DNA from 2 places in the Synergistes jonesii genome. Region 2 is predicted to be linked to the other one. Evidence: riboswitches for the same ligand, from Rfam matches in the RefSeq annotation. Region 2 holds a riboswitch; the other holds the start of a gene.
The links. A riboswitch is a leader RNA that binds a small molecule or an ion and turns the genes downstream of it on or off. The one in region 2 is predicted to bind molybdenum cofactor.

Region 1 (3,404 bases), on a different contig from region 2:
CGTGACGGACTCCTTCAAGCGCGTAGGGATAGGCGAAGAGGAATTCTTCCGGCAGTTTGAGCCGGTCGTCGTCGCCGAAGTCCCAAAGGCCCGTCGCCTTGTATACCGCGTTTGGACGCGGGAGACTCGAACCCCAAACGGAATCGCCCGGCTTGTACATCTTGGCGAGGTCTTCTATCTTCTCTTCGCCGCGCAGGATCGCCGCGGCTTTCATCACCGCGTCTACTATCTGTTTGTAGCCGGTGCAGCGGCAGGCCATCCAGTTCTTGCCGAACCAGTCGCGGACTTCTTCGCGCGTCGGGTTTTTGTTCTCGTCGAGGAGCGCTTTGCCGCACATGATGAAGCCCGGCGTGCAGAAACCGCACTGGATCGCTCCGCATACTATCATCGCCCACTGCAGCGCGTGCAAATTCTCCGGCGTGCCTACGCCCTCGATAGTCGTGATCTGCGAGAACTCGGGAACGCTCTTCCAGCGCGTGATGCACGCGCGGACGACCTTGCCGTTTAAGATGACGTTGCAGACGCCGCACTGACCGCAGTTGCAGCCGCGCTTCGTACCCGTCATCTTGAGCTGTTCGCGGAGGACTGTAAGCAGCGTTACGTCCGGCTTGCCTATCACACGGCGCGGAACCCCGTTGATGGTAAGATTCTTGACTACATAGCTTGCTGATAGCTGAGCCGCTGACATTTCCTTTGCCATTTGAAAACTCCTCTCACATTTTAATTTTTTTCAAACGATGGACGCTTAATGCCATTAAACTTCATTGCAACATTGTTGCAACAAAAGTCTAAATTCTCTATACAAAGCATACATAAGTTCAGAAAATGGCGCAACATTTAGGCTAAAAAAGAAACATTATGTGCCTTTTTGATACAGTTGTGCTCAATTAAATTCACGGAAAATAAAAAAGGAAGCCTTTGGCTTCGCCGGGCTTCCCGTTTTTGTCCATTTTTTTGTTTTTAATAACGCCGTTGAGTTCCATCTGTATTGTAATTATAAGAGCGCCATCCGATAGCGCTTCTCGGGCCTTCCCACCCTGCGGTAGGCGTATTCCACGACGACTCGTTCGCTCATCGTAAGGAATTCGAGATAGCGGCGCGCCGTCGAGCGCGAGAGGCCGAGGCTTTCGCCGACCTCCTGTGCGGAAAACGTCGCGTCGTGCTCCTTGAGGAAGGTTTCGACGTCGTTGAGGCACTTCAGCTGCAACCCCTTCGGTATCGAGCGGTTGGCGCTCCACGACGGATCGTGGCTCTTCATCGCAAGCAGCGCGTCAAGGTCCTCCTGCTGCCACGGGCGCGTCCTGCCGGTCAGCGAATGATGGTATATCTGATAATTTTTCAGCGCGGCGCGCAACCTGTCGAAGGAGAAGGGCTTCACGAGGAATTCGAAGACGCCTATGCAGAGGGCCTTGCGCACAAGCTCCGGATTCTCTCCGGAGGAGACGACTATGTAATCGGTGCGCGAGTAGGATTTGCGCAGCTCGTCCAAGTCGGCCATGGCGTCGAAGTCTTTAAGGAAGAGGTCGAGCAGCACGAGATCGACGTCGACGCACTTCATCGCGTCGAAAAGCTCCCCGCCGTTCGAGACGCACTTAAGAAGCGTGAATGAGCTGTCGTTTATGATCACGTCGGAATACAATTTTTGGAGCAGCGGGTCGGACTCGGCTATAAGAACTTTCAAACTCTGCATTTTCGCTCATCCTCTCTTCATCGGTATGTCCGGCGCGCGGAAGAATCGGCGAAAATACATAGAGGCGTAACAAATACGGCCTGCCAACCCTTCCCCTTTCCAAAACGGGAGGCGCCTCCGTTTCCAAAGACACCCATTGGTCTTGTCCCATGAATAAAATTCGCAGGGGCTTTGACTCGGGGATTTAATCTTTTAATTTCAATTAAAATTATAGCAAAATAAATGTTTACGTCAAGAAAAATTTGCGATTCGGCGCTCTCTTTTTAGATAATACAGTTCGACGATTCACACCCGGCGCAGGGCCGGCGCAAGTCGGTTATAATAGTGGCGGAGCAAAATCCAACGGCGCGGCGTCAAACGTATTGCCGGCCGGCCGCAGCGCTTTATGAAAGAGGTGCCTGTCAATGGCAAATCAAATATGGGATCCGGGAGAATACAAAAGGAACGCGGAGTTCGTGCCGAATTTCGGAGCGGCCGTTATCAAGCTCCTTGAGCCGAAGAGGGGCGAAAGAGTACTCGACCTCGGCTGCGGCACGGGGATTTTGACAAAGAAGCTCGCAGAGGCGGGCTGCTCGGCGGTAGGTGTCGATTCAAGCGCCGAAATGGTCGCGGCCGCGAAGGCGGAGGGCGTCGACGCGTTCGTCGCCGACGCGCAGACCCTTAAGACGAATGAAAAATTCGACGCGGTGATGAGCAACGCCGCGATTCACTGGATGCCGGACCATTACGCGCTTTCGCGTCGCGTCTGGAATCTTCTCAAGCCCGGCGGACGCTTCGCGGCGGAGTGCGGCGGCGAGGGATGTGTGCGCATAATCCGCGAAGGTATGAAGATCGCGCTGATAAAGCGCGGCATAGACTACAAGGCGCGCAACCCCTGGAAGTTCCCCGCGCTCGGGGCCTTCTCGCAGATTCTCGAAAGCCAGGGCTTCAAAATAAAATATATCGCGCGCTTCGACTGCCCGACACAGCTGCCGGCGGGGCTGCGCGGCTGGCTCGAAGTTTTTTCCCACAGCCATACGGCCGGCTTCACAGCTGACGAACGCGAAAGCTTCTACAAGGAGGTCGAGGGTTACTGCCGTCCGGCCCTCTACAGCGAAAAGAACGGTTGGACGGCCGACTACGTGCGTCTGCGCTTCCTCGCGCTTAAGCCCGAGGAACAGCCGTACTCCGCTTAAAAATTTAGAGCGGCCCTTCGCCTATCGACGATACGAAGGGCGCGCTCTTTTATCGCGCCGGCAGGCGCGCTCAGAGCGGGAGCCCCGAGCTCTTCAGCGCCGTGAACCAGTGATTCTCTTCGTCCTGCCCAGAAAAGTAAAGCCTGAACGCCCCTCTTTCGTCCTTCAGCAGCGAGCCCTTGTAAAGGCTCTTTTTACAGAAATTATATTTTCCCGGCTCGATCGCGTCGCCGAAGACGCGCCAGCTCACGCCGCCGTCCCTGCTCGACGCGAACGCTATGCCCCTGTCCGATTTATAATTTCCGGCGCGCTGATAGCAGAGCGTCATCAGCAGCTCAGATTCGTCCTTCTCGATGACTTCCGCGTGCCACGGCTCGACCCCCTCCGGCAACCCGCTGATTTCCGCGGCCGAAGCCTCGCGCCAGCCGAGCATATCGCCGCTTCGCGCGCGCATGATCGAAAAGACGCCGCCCGCGCCGTCAACGTACCAGAGGAAATATTCTCCGCCTCTCTTGACGACGGAGGGCGACATCAGGACG
Region 2 (3,404 bases):
AGCGGTCACTTCGCCGCTGTATATGTGGATAAGGTACATTGCCTGCAGTCCGTTCAGGTACATATTGCCGTTGGCGCCTACACCGGAGGGATGCACCATGTTGTGCCCGTAGAGGTTATACTGCGCAGGCTCCGTCATGACGTCCTCATAGGTGTGCCCCGCGCGGAAGGAAAATTTTCCCAGCGAGAAGGAACCTGGGGTGGTCCAAATCTGTACTGAAGGGTTGTGCCTGTACGAAAGGAGCGTGGGGACGTCGTCGTGATTTCCGGTGACGACGATCGCGCCGTAATCCTCTTCGTCGAGAATCGCAAAAAAATCTTTGATTTTTTTGCGATAGAGGTCGATCAACCCCGGGCGTTTTTCCAGCTTCACATTGTCGACGAAGTCCCCAGTGTGGACTATCCACGCCGGCTTCAATCTGCGCAGGGCTCTACGCAGATAATGGTACATAGTCTGAGGCGTGTCGGAGATGTGGAGGACCATCTCGCGAGCGTCGATGCACGGCGGGTTGATGCCGAACCATATTCCGAGGTCGTCGAACTGTTTTATGATAGGACATGCCCTCATCTCTTCAAGCGTCGGCTTGGGAATGTTGGGCGGGATGCGCAGTGTAGTCATGCTATCGCCCCCATTTCGGCATAAAATTCTGCAAAAAAGCTTTTAGCGCTTGTCTTTTTCCAGCATTTATTGTACCATAAACGACAATGATAAAAAATGATTCTCCGAGCAGCCGAGCCTAAAGAAGGTGATCCATGGCTCTCCTGCCGACAGGGTCGTCGAGGAAACGCGGCGGCCTCCCTTTGGAAAGGAGAAGGGCTGCTCTGCTTATCGGGGGCCGTGCTCTGTACAAAGGGGTACGGCTCGTTTATTTATCAGGAACGTTTTAAACACAACAACTCTCCACTTCTGCGAGGAATGCCCCCAACATTCCTCGCCTAATTTCATTGTATATATTTTGTACGTATTGAAATAGCGCGCCGTGATAGTGTACAATAACGGCGTCGCAGGTTTTTGCCTGGCCTGCGGCGAAGCGTATGCGTCATAACGTCCCTGAAACTGTTCTTCCTACGGCCTTCCGGCTATGGAAGGCGGTCGTTAGGGCGGCCTTGGAAACGGGGCCGTCTCCCGTGATGGAAAGGGGATAGCGAAAGTGCGTGAACGTTCTTTTCCTTCCTCCCTGCCGCGCGGGTTTTATTATGGCCGCAATGCGGCACAAATTACACGAGGAGGGTTTTTACCCATGCGTATCAGCAGAAAGAGTTCCATTATCGCGCTGTGCCTTGTCGCCTGCCTGCTTGTCTTCGGCTCGTTCGCGACGGCGAAAGCGCCCGTGCTTCGTATGGCCACCACTACGAGCACGGACAACACCGGCCTTCTTGATTATCTCGCTCCTATCCTTTTGAAGGATACCGGCATAGAGATCCAGTGGGTCTCGGTAGGTACCGGCAAGGCTCTCGAATACGGGCGCAACGGCGACGTGGACGTCGTCCTGACTCACTCGCCTTCGCAGGAGGATAGGTTCATGGAGGAGGGCGCGGGGGTGAACCGCCGCAAGGTCATGTACAATGACTTCGTCCTCATCGGCCCCGCGAACGACCCGGCCGGCGTCAAGGGCAAGCCGGTCGTGCAGGCCTTCGCCGCGATAGCCGCCAAAAAACAGAAGCTCGTCAGCCGCGCCGATAAATCAGGCACTCACACGGCGGAGCTTAAGCTGCTCGAAAGGGCGGGCGTTAAGGACTTCGACAAGGCGGATTGGTACGTGCAGACGGGACAGGGGATGCTCAAGACGATAAACATCGCAGACGAACAGAACGGCTACGCCCTCTCCGACCGCGGCACGTTCATAAAGTATGAGGCGGGGCTTGAGGGCAGAAAGGGCCTCGTGATCATCTGCGAAGGCGACAAGGAGCTGCTCAACAGGTACAGCGTGATGGCGGTCAGCCCGATGAAGCACCCGAACGTTAAGTACGACCTCGCGCTCAAGTATATCGACTGGATCACCTCTTCAAAGGTCCAGAAGGATATAGCGGACTTCAAGGTCGAAGGCAAGCAGCTCTTCTTCCCCGAAGCCGAAACGCGCTACGGGCATTAAACCGGCTTTCGTCGACGGACAGACGCGCAGAAGCGCCTGTCCGTTTTTTATGACGGATAACGGCTGAACCGGGGGGTTGCTATATGGATTTTATCGCCCGCGGATTTGTGCAGGCTTTCAGGCTTCTGTACGCGCAGGACGAGGAGACGATGGTCATTCTCGCCACCACTCTGCGCTTGACCGCCCTTTCTATGGCGGCGATCTTGGCGCTTGGACTTCCGCTCGGCTTCGCGCTCGGCTATTTTAGCTTTCCAGGCAAGCGTGCCGTGCGCGCCGCGACCGATACGCTTCTTGCGCTGCCTACCGTCGTGATCGGCCTTCTGGTCTATGCGTTCATTTCGCGCCGCGGGCCTCTCGGCGGCTGGGAGCTCCTCTTTACCGTCGAAGGAATGGCTATAGGGCAGGTGATATTGGGCACGCCTATCGTAGCGGCTTACACCGCCTCCGCTGTCGAAGGGCTCGACTGCCGTCTGCGTCAGACGCTCCTGACCCTCGGCGCGTCGGGCGCGAGGCTCGCCGCGGCGAGCCTGTGGGAAGCCCGATTTCTGATTCTCACCGCGGCTCTCACGGCGCTTGGGCGCATCGTCGGCGAGGTCGGCTCGGCGATGATGCTCGGCGGCAATATCAAATGGCACACGCGGACCATAACTACTGCCATAACGCTTGAGACGGGCAAGGGCGACTTCGCGCTGGGAATCGCGCTTGGCGTGATTCTGATACTTATATCGCTGCTGCTTAACATATCGTTGTCTTTCCTGCGCCGCAGGACACAAAATTAAATGAGGATGGTGCTTTCACGTTATGAAAAAAATTAAAAGATTTATCGCGGCCGTCGTCTTTCTTCTTATCTGTGCGCCGGCCTTCGCCGGCACGATCAGGCTTTCAAGTACGATAGGACCGGTGGACGCTGGCATAATCCCGCTTCTTGCCGACAACTACAAGGCCAAGACGGGAACGGAATTCGTCATTGAAAAGGCCGGCACGGGCGCGACGCTGGAGAAGGCGAAGACGGGGAATTTCGACCTCGTCGTCGTTCACGCGCGAGCTCTTGAAGACCGGTTTATAGCGGAAGGCTACGGACAGAACCGCAGGGATTTCATGTATAACGACTTTGTGATCCTCGGCCCCGAAGGGGACCCCGCGGGAATCAAAGGGATGAAATCGGCGGCGGAGGCCCTTAAAAAGATAGCGGAAGCGAAGGCTCCGTTTATCAGCCGCGGAGACATGTCCGGCACACATGTGGCGGAAATGAAGGTATGGCGGGCCGCAGGCATTTCTCCCGACGCTGAAATGGACGAATGGTACACGGTCT

Region 1: it holds a riboswitch for molybdenum cofactor, as region 2 does, so the genes downstream of both, EH55_RS04295 (response regulator) here and EH55_RS10135 (substrate-binding domain-containing protein) in region 2, are expected to answer to the same signal.

What each region holds. Positions count from the first base shown of each region.
Region 1 covers NZ_JMKI01000016.1:53,738-57,141, forward strand. Annotated here, with positions in the region: gene EH55_RS04290 (molybdopterin-dependent aldehyde oxidoreductase) at 1-700, opposite strand, end outside; gene EH55_RS04295 (response regulator) at 995-1,690, opposite strand; molybdenum cofactor riboswitch at 1,767-1,884, opposite strand; gene EH55_RS04300 (class I SAM-dependent methyltransferase) at 2,095-2,865, shown strand; gene EH55_RS04305 (sialidase family protein) at 2,936-3,404, opposite strand, start outside.
Region 2 covers NZ_JMKI01000038.1:9,594-12,997, reverse strand. Annotated here, with positions in the region: gene EH55_RS13590 (metallophosphoesterase) at 1-618, opposite strand, end outside; molybdenum cofactor riboswitch at 709-827, shown strand; molybdenum cofactor riboswitch at 1,037-1,157, shown strand; gene EH55_RS10135 (substrate-binding domain-containing protein) at 1,241-2,092, shown strand; gene EH55_RS10130 (ABC transporter permease) at 2,176-2,871, shown strand; gene EH55_RS10125 (substrate-binding domain-containing protein) at 2,894-3,404, shown strand, end outside.